Regions from separate parts of the Streptomyces sp. NPDC001714 genome, predicted to be linked through region 1. Evidence: riboswitches for the same ligand, from Rfam matches in the RefSeq annotation. Region 1 holds a riboswitch; the other holds the start of a gene.

Region 1 (7,320 bases):
GACCGCCTCGGTGTCGAGGACGTTGCCGCGCGGGTTGCCGAGCGTCTCGCCGAAGAACGCCTTGGTGGTGGGCCGTACGGCCGTGTACCAGGCGCCCAGGTCGTCCGGGTCGTCGACGAAGGTGACCTCGATGCCGAAGTCGGCGAACGTGTGCTCAAGCAGGGTGCGGGTGCCGCCGTACAGGGACGACGAGGCGACGATGTGGTCGCCCGCGCGGGCCAGGTTGAGCAGGGCGAGGCTGGTCGCGGCCTGCCCGCTGGCCACGGCGACCGCCGCCGAACCGCCCTCCAGGGCTGCGATCCGCTCCTCCGCCACCGCGGTGGTCGGATTCGACAGTCGCGTGTAGGCGTGGGTGGCGAGGTCGGCCAGTTCGAAGGCCGCGGCGGCGTGCCCGGTGTCCCGGAAGACATAGCCGGCGGTCGCGTGGATCGGCACCGCCCGCGCCCCGGTGGCCGGGTCGGGGACCGCGCCGGCGTGCACCTGCCGGGTCTCGAACGCCCAGTCGGCGGTGCTCATCAGCCGTTCTCCCGCCTCGCCAGGACATCGGACCACCAGCGCTCGGCGACCCGCGGATGCGAGCGGAGCCAGCCGACGACCGCGTTCTCGCCGAAGGCCGCGAGCAACGGATTGTCCGGGTCGTCGGTGACGCCCCGGCTCAACGCGGCTAGTTCGGCGGGGAGTTCCAGCGGTTTGACGACCGCGTCCAGGCGCGGACCGAGGAAGAAGGGGATCGAGTAGCGGTCGACGCCCGGCTGCGGGCTGACGACTCGGTGCCGCGTGGCCTTCAGATAGCCCTGGGTGGCGATCTCCAGCATCTCCCCGATGTTGAACACGAAGGCGTCGGGCACGGGCACCGCGTCGATCCAGCCGCCGTCCTCGCGCTGCACCTGGAGTCCGCCCACGTCGTCCTGCTGGAGGAGGGCGAGGTAGCCGTAGTCCTTGTGCGCGCCCACCCCCTGGTCGGCGTCCTGCGCGACCCGCGGCGGGTAGTGCACGATCTTCACGTGGACGGCCGCCTCGTCGTCGAACCACTGGTCGAAGTAGCCCTCGTCCTGTCCGAGCGCCGCGGCCAGGGCGCGCAGCACCTCCCGGCTGACCCGCAGCGCCTCCGCCTGCCAGCGGAGCACGATGTCCTTGAGGCCCGGGAGCGACGAGGGCCACTGGTTCGGGCCGACCAGGCGCAGGTAGTCGGGGTCGTCCGGACCGGTCTCCAACGCCGCCCGCTCCGGGCCGATGTCGATCTGCTCCCGCCAGTCGGCGCCGCCCGCCGTGTACTCGGTCCCGGTACGGGTGTAGCCGCGGAACTGGGGCGAGTTGAGGTTCTCGATCTCCAGCCGCCGCTTCTCGGGCAGGTCGAAGAAGGCGCGTGCCGCGGTCAGCGCCTCGTCCCGCAGGGCTGCGGAGACACCGTGTCCGGTGACGTAGAAGAAGCCCACCTCGTGCGCCGCGGACCGGAGTTCGGCGAGAAAGGCGGCCCGGTCCGTGTCCGGGGTGCGGAAGCGAGAGATGTCGATGACGGGCAAAGCTGTGAGTTGAGCCATGGGAGTTCCTTCGCGGCAACGGCGGCCGACCGGCCCTCGCAACCCGCCCTGGACAGGGGCTAGTCGGAAGCAGCCGGAACGAGAAGACAGAAAGAAGGGAACGAGGTCGCGGGCCGTGGGACGGCGGTCAGCAACAGACCTGGTCGAACTGGTCGGCGCGGCGGCTCACCCAGAACGGGTCGAGCAGCACCGTGTGTGCCGTGCCAGAGGTCTCCATGGCCGGATGAAAGCACACCCGGGATGGATGCGTCCACCACGCGTTCCACCGGCTGAGGGCATCCCGGGGCGGTGTTGACGCCGGCAGAACAGCCGATCTACGGTGAGCGCGAGCTACGAGTTCCGGTGATCAAGCCCTGGCTGGCCGGACGGCAACCCTCGACGCAGTGGGGTGCCCCAGGTGACGGCTCGGCGGATCTCTTCTTTCTGCAAGTGCGCTCACATCGGCCCCGAGGCGGGCCAGAACCCGGGAGGACGGCATGGCTGGAGCCTTGATGCTGTGCTCCCGGCTCCATGTCGATCTGCTGCTGGTGTCCAGCTGTCTGTGTACGGGCTGATTCCGCCCTCCGACGGCCGGCAGAGCCACCACCCGTCGGCGTAAACCCCTCTTTTCCACCTGATCTCGCACGCCATGGCACAGCCCTGCGCCACGGCTGCCTCACGCACCCCTGACGCGGAAGCAGAGACTCCTGATGGCACTTCACACCGGCCGGACGCCGGGCAGACCCCGCCGCCCCGGCCTGGGCGCGATCTCCCTCGGCACGGCGTTCCTGGTGGCCCTGACCGGCTGCACCAGCAGCAAGGACGGCAGCACCGCGAGCTCCGGCTCAGCGATCACCGTCGGCACGACCGACCAGGTCACCAGCCTCGACCCGGCCGGTGCGTGGGACGCCGGCTCCGGCACCGTCGAGAGCGAGGTCTACGCGACCCTGCTCAGCCAGAAGAACGGCTCGGCGGACGTCTCCCCTGACCTGGCCGGCGGGATCGAGTTGACCGGGCCCAAGGAGTACACGGTCACCCTGCAGAAGGGCCTGAAGTTCGCCAACGGCCACCAACTGACTTCCTCGGACGTAAAGTTCAGCTTCGACCGGGACCTGAAGATCGCCGACGAGAACGGCCCGTCGTCACTGCTGTACAACCTCGCCTCGGTCTCCGCCCCGGACCCGACCACGGTCGTCTTCACCCTCAAGTCGGCCAACGACACGCTGTTCCCGCAGGTGCTGTCCACGGCCGCCGGCTACATCGTGGACGAGCAGGTGTTCCCCGCGGACAAGATCCTCGACGACAAGTCGATCGTCACGGCCAAGCCGTGGAACGGGCCGTACGGCATCAAGAGCTACGACAAGAACTCGCTGGTGTCCTTCGCCGCCAACGCGGCGTACAAGGGCCGGCTGGGCACGCCGAAGACCAAGAACGTCCAGCTCAAGTACTACACGGACGCCGGCAACCTGAAGCTCGACGTCCAGCAGGGCACCATCGACGCCGTCTACCGCACGCTCACCACGGCCGACCTGGACGACCTCGGCAAGCAGAAGGGCGTCAAGGTCCACACCGGCTCCGGCAACGGCATCCGCTACATCGTCTTCGACCTCGCCACCCAGCCGTACGGCACCAGGACGAAGAACGCCGACGCGAAGAAGGCCCTCGCCGTCCGGCAGGCGGTCGCGGACTCGGTCGACCGGTCCCAACTCGCCCAGCAGGTCTACAAGAACACCTACCAGCCGCTCTACAGCTCCGTCCCGGACGGCCTGACCGGCGCCACCCCCTCTTTCAAGTCGCTCTACGGCGACAAGAAGGGCGGCCCCGACAAGGCGGCCGCGGCAGCCCGGCTGAAGGCGGCGAAGGTGAGCACCCCGGTCACGCTCAACCTCCAGTACAACAGCGACCACTACGGCTCGTCCTCGGCCGACGAGTACGCGCTGATCAAGTCCCAGCTGGAGGCCACCGGGCTGTTCAAGGTGAACCTGCAGTCCACCGAGTGGACGCAGTACGGCAAGGACCGCGTCAAGCACCTCTACCCGCTCTACCAGCTCGGCTGGTACGCCGACTACCTCGACGCCGACAACTACCTCTCGCCCTTCTACTCGGCCAACAGCTGGGTCGCCAACGGCTACGACGACCCCGCCGTGCGCGCGCTGATCAAGAAGGAGGAGACCGAGACGGACGCCGCGAAGCGGACCGGGCTGCTGAAGCAGGCGCAGGACAGGGCCGCCGCGCAGGTGCCGCTGCTGCCGCTGCTCCAGGGCTCCACCGCCATCGTCACCCGCAGCGACGTCAGCGGTGTGCCGGCCGAACTGGACGCGACGTACCAGTTCCGCTGGGCGGGGCTCTCGAAGAAGTGAGCGCTCTGACACAGGAGACCCCCGGCGCCGTCGGCACCCCGGCCGACGGCGCCGCCGGGCTCGGATTCGCCCGCTACCTGGTGGTCCGTTTCCTCCTCATCATCCCCACCGTGCTGATCCTGGTCAGCCTGGTCTTCTTCCTGATGCGGCTGACGGGCGACCCGATCAGCGCCGCCTTCGGCGACCGCCTCACCCCGGACCAGCTCCAGGCCAAGCTCCACCAGGCGGGCTACGACCGGCCGTTGCTCACCCAGTACCTGGAGTACCTGCGTTCGCTGGCCACCGGCGACTTCGGCCGCACGGTCACCGACAACCAGCCGGTGACGCACGTCCTCGGCACCTACGGCGCCGCGACCGTCGAACTCGCCTGCTACGCACTGCTGGTGGCCCTGGTGATCGGCGTCCCGCTGGGCATGGTGGCGGCCTCCTACCGCGACCGGGCGCCCGACGCGCTCCTGCGCCTGTTCGCGATCCTGACCTACGCGACACCCGTGTTCTTCGTCGGCCTGCTGCTGAAACTGGTGTTCGCGATCTGCCTCGGCTGGCTGCCCGCGTCGGGCCGGGCGAGCACCGGCGTCCAGCTCTTCCTCCAGGACCAGACCAGCACGACCGGCCTGTACCTGATCGACGCCCTGCGCAGCGGCGACGGCACGGCGATCACGGACGTGCTCCGGCACGCCGTGCTGCCCGGGGTGGCCCTGGGCCTGCTGGTGGCCGGCGTGCTGCTCAGGCTGGTGCGCACCAACCTGATCGGCACGCTCTCCGCGGAGTACGTCGAGGCCGCCCGCTCCCGGGGCGTGGCCCCGCTGCGCCTGGTCACCCGGCACGCCACCCGGCCCGCGCTGATCCCCGTCGTCACCGTACTGGGGCTTCAGGTCGCCGGGCTGCTCGGCGGGGCGGTGCTCACCGAGACGACCTTCGAGTGGAAGGGCCTCGGCTACGAGCTGGCGCACTACCTGACGGTCCGTGACTTCCCGGCGGTGCAGGGCATCGTGGCCCTGTTCGCCGTCGTCGTGGCGGTGACGAACTTCCTCGTCGACGTCGTCGCCGCGCTGATCGACCCGCGAGTGAGGTACTGAGTCATGGCGCTGGTTCTGGTACGACGGCTGCCACTACGGCTGCCACTACGGCTGCGGACCGGCGCGGGAGTGCAGCGGGCCATGCTGCTCACCGGCCTGGTCCTGACCGGGCTGTTCGTCCTCACCGCGCTGCTGGGGCCGTTGCTCGTCCCGCACGGTTACGCCCAACTCCGGGACGGGAGTGGCCTGTTCGGCTCCCAGCAGCATCCGAGCGGCGCCCATCCGCTGGGCACCACCATCGCCGGGTACGACGTCCTGTCCCGGACGGTCTGGGGCGCGCGGACCGCACTGCTGATCATCGTGACCGCGCTGCTGCTGTCGGTGGTGCCGGGTACCGTGCTCGGACTGGTCTCCGGCTACCTCGGCGGAAAGCTGGACCGGCTGCTGGTCGGGCTGGCCGACGCGCTGTACGCGTTCCCGCCGCTGCTGCTCGCCATCCTCATGTCACTCGTGATCAGCGGCGGCCGGTCGAGCCTCGTCGGAGGTCTCGGCGCGGCCGCCTGCTCGGTCGCCGTGTCCTTCATACCGCAGTACTTCCGGGTCGTGCGGTCCGAGGTGATCCGGGTGAAGGCCGAGCCGTTCGTCGACGCGGCCCGCGTGATCGGCACCGGGCCATGGCGCATCATGACCCGACACGTGCTGCGCAACTCTGTGCGCACCCTCCCGTTGATCTTCACGATCAACGCGTCGGAGGCCATCCTCACCCTTGCCGGCCTCGGCTTCCTCGGCTTCGGCATCGAGCCCAACTCCGCCGCGGAGTGGGGTTACGACCTCAACCGCGCGGTCGCCGACGTCACTTCGGGTATCTGGTGGACGGCGATCCCGCCCGGCCTGGGCATCGTGCTCACGGTCCTGGGCACGACCCTGCTCGGCGAGGGCCTCACCGACCTGGCCGACCCACGACTGCGGCGCCGGACAGGTGCCCCCACCCTTCCCACGGACGGAGGCGGGGACGATGACTGACCTGCTGCGCATCGAGGACCTGCACGTCGACTTCGCCACCGACACCGGCGCGGTGCCCGCCGTCCGCGGAGTCAGCCTTTCCGTCGCCCCCGGCGAGGTGCTGGCCCTGGTCGGCGAGAGCGGCAGCGGCAAGACCGTCACCGCACGCTCGGTCCTCGGCCTGCTGCCCGACACCGCGACCGTCCGCGGCCGTGTCCTGCTCGGCGACGGCGCCTCGGAGCCCGAGGAGGACGTGCTCACCGCGCCCGCGGCCCGGCTGCGCGCCCTGCGCGGAACGCATGCCGCGATGGTCTTCCAGGAGCCCTCCACCGCGCTGAACCCCGTCTTCACCATCGGCTGGCAGCTCACCGAGGGCCTGCGCGCCCACGGACGCGGCGGCAGCAAGGCCGAACGGCGGGCACTCGCCGTGGACTGGCTCGACAAGGTCGGCATCCCCGACCCGGCCACCCGCGTCGACCACTATCCGCACCAACTGTCCGGCGGCCAGAAGCAGCGCGCCGTCATCGCCATGGCCCTCGCCCTGGGCACCCGGCTCATCGTCGCCGACGAGCCCACCACCGCCCTGGACGTCACGGTCCAAGCGGAGATCCTGGAACTGCTCCACCGCTGCCGCACCGACTTCGGCACCGCCGTGCTGCTCATCACCCACAACATGGGGGTCGTCGCAGACCTCGCCGACCGGGTGGCTGTGATGCGTGCGGGACAGGTGGTGGAACAGGCACCGGTACGTGATCTGTTCGCGGCGCCCGCACACCCGTACACCCGGACACTCCTCGCCGCCGTCCCGGACTTCGGTACCGGCGGACGCGCCGGGCCTGAGACGGCGGACGTCGGGGCACAGCATGTCGTGCGGGCCTCCGGCCTGGTCGTCGACTACCCGGGGAGGCTGGGGCGCAAGGGCTTCCGGGCGGTGGACGGGGTGAGCTTCGAGATCCGGCCGGGCGAGGTGCTCGGGCTGGTCGGCGAGAGCGGCAGCGGCAAGACCACCATCGGGCGGGCCATCGCCGGGCTGACCGCGGTGACCGACGGACAACTGGAGCTGTTCGGGGAGCCGTTGACACGGAAGTCCCGGAAGTCGAGGACGGCCGGCCGGATCGGTTACGTCTTCCAGGACCCCGCCACCAGTTTCAACCCGCTGCTGACGATCGCCGAGAGCATCGCGGAACCGCTCCTCGTGCACCGGCGGGAGCTCGGCACGAAGGAGATCCGGGCGCGGGCCGAGTCACTGCTCGAAGCGGTGCGCCTGCCCCGCGCCTACGCGTCCCGGTACCCGCACGAGCTCAGCGGCGGCCAGCGGCAGCGGGCCGGCCTCGCGCGGGCGCTCGCGCTGCGGCCGAGGCTGCTGATCGCGGACGAGCCGACCTCCGCGTTGGACGTGTCCGTGCAGGCCAAGGTGCT
Region 2 (7,320 bases), on a different contig from region 1:
AGTGACGTAGCCGACGTCGGCCTGGCGGGCGATCAGCCGGTAGGGGACGGTCTGGTGGCCGAGGGCGGTGACCAGCGGCTGGCCCTGCGGCGGGCGCGGGGTGATGGAGGGGCCCTTCACGCTGAACTGCCGGCCCTCGAAGTCGATGTAGTGCAGCTTGTCGCGGTCGATGAAACGGCCGGTGGCGGCGTCCCGGATCTCGGCGTCGTCCTCCCAGCTGTCCCAGAGCCGGCGCACCACCTCCACGTAGTCGGCGGCCTCGTCGAAGTGCTCGGTGAGCCGCTGCTGCCCGGCCGGTGACCGCAGTTGCGCGAGGTCGATCGGCGGGAAGGTACGGCGGCCGAAGTGGTCCGCCTCGTACGGGCGGGCGGAGATCTGCACCCGCAGTCCGGCGCGGCCGGTGCTGACGTAGTCCAGGGTGGCGATCGCCTTGGAGATGTGGAACGGCTCGGTATGGGTGGCGATCACCGTCGGCACCAGGCCGATGTGGCTGGACAGGGGAGCGATCCGGGACGCGACCAGCACGGCGTCCAGGCGGCCGCGGACCTGGTCGGTGCGGCCGTCGAGCTCGCCGTAGTGCGAGGACTGCAGGCCGAGGCCGTCCTCGATGGTGACGAAGTCGACGAGACCGCGCTCGGCCTCGGCGGTCAGGTCGGCCCAGTAGCCGGCGGTGAACAGCTCACGGGGGCGGGCGACCGGCTCGCGCCAGGACGCCGGGTGCCATCCGGTGCCGTCCAGGGCGACGGCGAGGTGCAGGTGGGAAGCGGGAGATGAGGACACAGTGGTGCCTTCCTGAGGTCCGTACGAGGGCGCGCCGGATGGAGGGGCGCGGCGGAGGAAAGTCAGGAACAACAGAGCGCGCCGGCCACGCGCAGCAGGTCGATGTGCGGCCGGGAGTGCAGGACGGTACGGCGGCTGGGACTGGCGACACGTGTCATGTCCCGCACCTCCTCGGCCTGCTTCGCGTACATCTCGTCCTGAGTCACAACAGCCGTGGGTGCGCTGATGTTCCCGGGCTGCGTACCAGCAGGGTGCGGCCGCGCAGGCGCTCGGTGAAGCCGATCGACTCGTAGAGCCGGATGGCTGTCGCGTTGCCCGGGGCGGCATGCAGGAACGGGGTGTCCCCGCGCTTGCGGATGCCGGCGGCGACCGCGCGGACCAGGCGGGTGGCAAGGCCCCGGCCCCGGTGCTCCGGGTCGGTACAGACGGCGCTGATCTCCGTCCAGCCGGGCAGCCGCAGCCGCTCCCCCGCCATGGCGATCAGCCGGCCCCGGTGCCGGATGCCGAGATAGGTGCCCATCTCGACGGTCCGGGTGCGGAACGGGCCGGGCTCGGTGCGGGCCACCAGGTCCAGCATCTCGGGCACGTCGTCCGATCCGAGCCGTACCGCCTCGGGGGCGGGTTCGGCGCGCAACGCGGTGTCCACGAACTGGACGCCCCGGCCGCCGCCGACCACCTCCCAGCCGGGCGGCGGTGCCTGTTCGACGGGCTTGATCCTGACGGTCGTTCCCGGGCCGACCAGTGTGTACAGGTCGGCCCAGGCGGCCGGGTCGGCGGCGTCGGCGAGGGCCGCGTAGGCGTAGACGTCGTCGGGGTAGCGGGCCGCCTGCCCGAACCTCTGCGCCAGATGGGCGTGCGGGCCGGTGAGTGCGGACCAGACGGCGTTGTCGAGGGGTGTGGTGTCGGTGGTGAGAGGGGCTCCGCCGCCGCGGAAGTCGGTCTGGACGGTCACGGAGGCGGAGTCCTTCCTAAGTAGCCGGGCTCTTCGGTGCGGGTGGTCACGAGTTGTCGAGCGGCAGTCCGGGCGGGTTGACCTCGGACTTGGCGACGGCCTCGTTGGAGAGGTTGTAGGCCTTGAGCCACTCGGCGTACTGGCCGTTCTTGATCAGGTAGTTGATGGCGTCCGCAAGGGGCTTGGCGAGGCCGCTGTCCTTCTTCGCGGTGGCCGCGATCAGGCCCTGGAGGCTGGCGCCCGCGCCGGAGTAGGTGCCCGCGGTGCGGGTGGCGGTGGGCGTGCCCGCGGTCTGCTTGTTGTGGTACGCGAAGCCGGGGTTGGGGCCGAAGGAGGCGTCGACCTTGCCACTGGACACGGCCAGGTAGGTGCTGTTGCTGTCCTGGAAGTACTTGACGGTGACCTTCTTGCCCTCCTTGGCGAGCTTCGCCTTCCACTCCAGGAGGATCTTCTCCTGGTTGGTGCCGGAGCCGACGGCGATCGTCTTGCCGGCGAGGTTCTCGTAGTTGCCGTCGAAGTTCCAGGTGCTCTTCTTCGGCACGAGGAAGGCGAGGTTGTCCTGCCGGTAGGAGGCGAACTCGTACTTCTTCTTGCGCTCCTCGGTGTCGGTGACGTTGGAGAAGGCCACGTCGACCTTGCCGCTGTCGATGCCGACGAAGAGGTTCTCCCAGGTGGAGTTCTGGACCTCGGGCTTGAGTCCGAGGACCGCGGCGACCAGGCGGCCGAGGTCGGGCTCGGAACCGGTCAGGGTCTTCTGGTCGCTGCCGGTGAAGGCCAGCGGCGGGAAGCCGGCGGGCAGGGCGCCGATGCCGATCTTCAGGGTGCCGCTCTTCCTGAGGGCGGCGGGCAGTTCGGCGCTGATGGACTTGACCTCGGAGACCTTGATGGTGGTCTGGGTGGCGGCGCCGTTGGAGACCTGGCCGACGACGACCTCGCCGGACTTGGCGTTGTCGGTGGTGGTGGCCGCGTCGCTGTTGCCACCGCAGGCGGCGAGCCCGGTGGCGAGGGAGGCGACGGCGGTCGCCGCGGTGATGCCTCTGAGCAGGCTGCGTCGGGTGAAGTGGTCAGACATGGCCGTTCCTTGTCGCTGCTGGTGATGAGGGTGAGGGTGTGGGGGGAGGTCGAGGGGTGCGGCCGGCGGCCGCAGGACCTTGTTTCAGAGGACCTTGCTGAGGAAGTCCCTGGTCCGCTCGTGCCGCGGCTTGTCGAGGACCTCGGAGGGCGGCCCCTGTTCGACGATCCGGCCGCCGTCGATGAAGACGACCCGGTCGGCGATCTCGCGGGCGAAACCGATCTCGTGGGTGACGATGACGAGCGTGGTGCCGCTGGTGGCGAGGTCCCTGATGACGGAGAGGACTTCCCCGACGAGTTCGGGGTCGAGGGCGGAGGTCGGCTCGTCGAAGAGGATGACGCCGGGGCGCAGGGCGAGGGCGCGGGCGATGGCGACGCGCTGCTGCTGGCCGCCGGAGAGCTGGCGGGGGTAGGCGCCGACGCGTTCGCCGAGGCCGACGCGTTCGAGGAGTTCCTTGGCCAGCGCCTGGGCTTCGGGCTTGGTCAGCTTTCCGGTGGCGACGGGGGCCGCCGCCACGTTGTCCAGCACGGTCAGGTGCGGGAAGAGGTTGAAGTTCTGGAAGACGAAGCCGATCCGGCTGCGCTGGCCGAGAATGGTCCGCTCGCTCAGCTCCTTCAGCCGGTCGCCCTGCCGCTTCACCCCGATCAGCTCGTCGTTGATGCTGACGTAGCCGATCTCGGGCTTCTCCAGGTGGTTGATGACCCTGAGGAGCGTGGACTTGCCGGAGCCGGACGGCCCGAGGATGACGGTGACCTCGCCGGGGCGGATGGTCAGGTCGACGCCGTCGAGGACGCGGTGGGCGCCGTACCACTTGTGGACGTCGTGGATCTCCAGGGCGGCGGGGACCGTCTCCAGGGTGTCGGTGGTGCTCATACGGCGGCCTCCCGGCGGACGCGGGCGCGCAGGTCGGTCAGGCCGGCCCGCAGTCTCTGCAAGGGCGTCGGCGGCAGGGAGCGGGTGGCACCCCGGGCGTAGTACCGCTCGACGTAGAACTGGATCACGGAGACGACGCTGGTGAGGATCAGGTACCAGGCGGTGACCACCAGCAGCAGCGGCACGATGTCGCCGGGGTAGGTGGAGCCCATGCTCTGCGCGGTGCCGAAGAGGTCGAGCAGTGAGACGTAGAAGACCAGCGAGGTGCTCTTGATCAGACCGATGAGCTGGTTGACGTAGTTCGGGATGATCGACCTGAGCGCCTGCGGGAAGACGATCTTCCGGAACTGGTAGCCCTTGGGCAGACCGAGTGCGGCGGCCGCCTCGTGCTGGCCCTGGTCCACGGAGAGGATGCCGCCGCGGACCACCTCGGCCGCGTAGGCCGCCTCGTTGAGGCTGAGGCCGATGACGGCGATGGCCATGTCGGTGGCGAGCTTCGACTCGTCGAAGGAGAAGAAGGCCGGACCGAACGGGACGCCGACGCTCAACGTCTTGTACAGGGCGCTGAAGTTGTAGAGGAAGAGCAGCACCACGATGAGCGGGATGGAGCGCAGCGCCCAGACGTACGTCCAGCTGACCGCGCGCAGCACCGGGCTCCTGGAGAGCCGGGCCAGGGCCAGCAGGATGCCGCCGATGAGGCCCAACACCGCGCTGTACGCGGTGACTTCGAGGGTGATGACCAGTCCGTCGAGAATGGTCGGCCGCAGGAACCAGTAGCCCCAGCGGTCCCACTGGTAGAAGGGGTTGGTCACCAGTCCGTGCGCGAACTGGGCGACCAGGACGAGGACGACGGCGGTGGCGATCCAGCGTCCCGGCCGACGCAACGGTAGAACTCGCTGGGCGGCGAGGGATTTTGGTGGTTCGTCAGCGGCGGACGGCACCTCGGGGGCGATGGTGGCGCCTGGGGGTTCACTCATGGCGGGCTCCGGCGGAGTCGGACACCCACGTGTCCCACGGCGGGGGGCCGCGCGCCGGGCCGTGTTCGGGCACGGCTCGGTGCGCGGGGGCGCGCGGGGCACGGGGGCTGGGCGGACGGCGGCACACCGGGCGGCCGGTGTTTCGACGGGGACGCTGGGGTGCGGAGCTGCGGGAAACCGGCGGAAAGGCCTGGTCAGACCCGACAGCGGGCACAGCCCGGTGCGGTACACGCGCTACACAGGGCGCTGTTGACACGGAGCAGGTCGACGGCACGGTCGGCGACGAGCGGGCTCGGGTACGGGCGTACGCAGCCCTCGGCGCGGCGCTGGGCCGTCCTGGGAGCTGCGTACATGTCCGTCACCTGTCACTGTTCTGTCGGCCCCGGCGGGGCCTCGCGCTTACCGAATCGCCGTCGGTCCGGTCGTCACCTGGGGCACCCCACCGCGATGCGAGGGTTGCCGGTCAGCAAGCCAGGGCTTGATGCTGACGCTCATGACCGTTCTGGTCCGTAAGTAACGCAGTTGCCCGAACGAATGTCAACGCCTGTCCGACTGGCGGGACGGTTCGGGCGCCTCTCACCTGCGCGGAACGCCGGGAGCGTCGGCGGCGTGGCCCGCCCAGTCCAGGATCTGGACGGCCGCGCCGGCGGCTTCCAGGCCCTGGCAACGGCCGTGGTGGCGGCGGGCGATGCCGTCGAGGTCGAGGTGGGCGCCGAAGGCCGGGTGGGCCGCCAGCCGCCGGGCGTAGGCCCACAGCACCGGGTGGCCGGCGATGGCGTGCACGGCGGCGGCGTCGAGGTGATTGCGGTGCACGGTGTCGAGTTGCACCAGGGTCACCCACAACTCGATGTCGGCGGCGGTGAGTTGTCCGCCGACCAGGAACTCCACCCCGGTCAGCCGGCGCTCCAGCTCGTCCAGGGTGGCGAGCAGCACCTCCAGCGCCTCCAGGTCGCCGCCCTCTCGCCCGGCCCGCTGTGCTGCCTGCTCGATGCCCTCGGCGCACAGCCGCTCGACGGCCTCGATCTCGGCCTCCGCCTCGCACGGGTAGAGCCGGACGACACCGTCTCCGAAGTGCTGGTCCAGGTCGCGCAGGATGTCCCGGCTGTGGGTGCTGACGATACGGCCGGACCAGCCGTCGCTGAACACCGGCGCGAGGGCCGGTCCCGAGTAACGGTGGGCGCTGGCCTCGTACAGCGGGCGCAGCACCGCATGGCTGCCGTCGGGACAGTCCGGGACGGCGGGCAGGAAGGTGACCGGACAACAGTCGTCCAGGGCCAGCAGGCTGTGACCGACGGCGATGCGAAGGCCGTCGGGACAGGCGGTGGACAGGTGGAGCCGGTAGCGGCGCGGCACGGCGTAGTGGCCGCTGCGTGCGTCGCGGCCGATGCGGCCCCGGAAGGCGGGGGCGGTGCGGACGGACGGAAGGGCGGCGAGTGGAGTGATGGACATGCGTCTCCCCGGGGGCGGGCGGGCGCGCGGACGTACGCGCGGCGGAAGCGTTCGTCGGTGGGTTGCCGGTGAGCCGTGGCCCGACGGGCCGTAGCCCGGTGAGCAGTCGCGAGCCCGGCGGGTGGGCGCTCGTCTCGTACGGCCGGGCTCGGGCGCTCAGCCTCTGCGGCCGGTGGCGCCGCACATCCGGAGCAGGTCGATGTGGCGGCGGGAGGTGAGCAGGGGAGCCGTCCAGGGCGCGGGGCTCTCGCGGCGCTGTCTGCCGGTGAGCGTGCGCAGGCGACCCATCTTTCCCTACCTTTTCACTAGGATTCCCACCTGGAGTGTCGATCGGTCCCCGCCCGGCGTCAAGGGGGCGTCCACGCCTGGGACACCCGGCCCCGACTTGCCGCCGGCCGGGAGGGGCGGTGCGCTGGTGGCGGAGGCCGAGCGACAGGAGCCGTAGCCGATGACCGAGCCCCCGGGTCCCGGGCCGGTGCCGGGCGCCGTGCCCGAGACCTTCGCGTTCCGCTGCGGGCGGTGCGGCCACGGCTGGGAGGCCACCTTTCAGGCGGTGTTCTTCACCGACCCGATCGCCGATCCGGAGCTGCAGAGCACCCTGGAGTACGTCGACGAGGCCGGCCGGGCCGTGCCGTCGCCGCTCGCGGACGCGGTGTGCCCGCGCTGCGGCAGCCGGCGGGTGCGGATCACGGCGACCGGATCATGACGCTCACCCGATTGGCACGTGCGGGTGGTCGGCGCACGCGGCCGGTGGTGGCGTGGAGGGACGCACCGACACCGTCCGGCGTCGTCCGGCGGAAGGGGCGCACCGGCGCCGTCCGCCCGGTGACGTACCGCGTTCCCGAGGAGGCAGTCGCGATGACCCGTCCGTCCCGACCCGCGCGTGTGCTCGCCACGGCCCTGGCGGCGGGGACCCTGCTCGCCACCGCGGCGGCCTGTTCGGACGGCAGCGGCTCCCCCGAGGCCGCGGCCGTCTCCCCCGCCGCCGAGCCCACGCCGGCCCCCTCGCGCACCCCCGCCCTCACCGGCCCCGGGGCGCAGGCCGCGCTGATCACGCCGGCCGACATCGAGGACGACTGGCAGCTGGCCAACGACGCCGCCACCTGGCGCAACCAGATGCTGGTCGGGAAGGTCGACGTCGCCCAGTTCCTCAGCGGGAAGGCCAGTGCCGCCGACTGCCAGCGGCTGCTGGACAGCCTCTACTCCGACACCCTGCT

What was found. Region 1 has a riboswitch for S-adenosylmethionine ahead of ACFY0P_RS45115 (ABC transporter substrate-binding protein). Riboswitches for the same ligand answer to the same signal wherever they lie in the genome.
Region 2: another riboswitch for S-adenosylmethionine. It lies ahead of ACFY0P_RS28290 (amino acid ABC transporter permease); the one in region 1 lies ahead of ACFY0P_RS45115 (ABC transporter substrate-binding protein).

The regions. Positions count from the first base shown of each region.
Region 1 is NZ_JBIAUL010000027.1:72,960-80,279, forward strand. It holds gene ACFY0P_RS45105 (O-acetylhomoserine aminocarboxypropyltransferase/cysteine synthase family protein) at 1-516, opposite strand, end outside; gene ACFY0P_RS45110 (isopenicillin N synthase family dioxygenase) at 516-1,541, opposite strand; SAM riboswitch class IV at 1,870-1,979, shown strand; gene ACFY0P_RS45115 (ABC transporter substrate-binding protein) at 2,231-3,880, shown strand; gene ACFY0P_RS45120 (ABC transporter permease) at 3,877-4,959, shown strand; gene ACFY0P_RS45125 (ABC transporter permease) at 4,963-5,922, shown strand; gene ACFY0P_RS45130 (ABC transporter ATP-binding protein) at 5,915-7,320, shown strand, end outside.
Region 2 is NZ_JBIAUL010000011.1:280,997-288,316, forward strand. It holds gene ACFY0P_RS28265 (LLM class flavin-dependent oxidoreductase) at 1-780, opposite strand, end outside; gene ACFY0P_RS28270 (putative leader peptide) at 843-986, opposite strand; gene ACFY0P_RS28275 (GNAT family N-acetyltransferase) at 983-1,732, opposite strand; gene ACFY0P_RS28280 (transporter substrate-binding domain-containing protein) at 1,779-2,804, opposite strand; gene ACFY0P_RS28285 (amino acid ABC transporter ATP-binding protein) at 2,889-3,677, opposite strand; gene ACFY0P_RS28290 (amino acid ABC transporter permease) at 3,674-4,654, opposite strand; SAM riboswitch class IV at 5,045-5,153, opposite strand; gene ACFY0P_RS28295 (glutathione S-transferase C-terminal domain-containing protein) at 5,231-6,103, opposite strand; gene ACFY0P_RS28300 (hypothetical protein) at 6,260-6,391, opposite strand; gene ACFY0P_RS28305 (hypothetical protein) at 6,552-6,809, shown strand; gene ACFY0P_RS28310 (hypothetical protein) at 6,962-7,320, shown strand, end outside.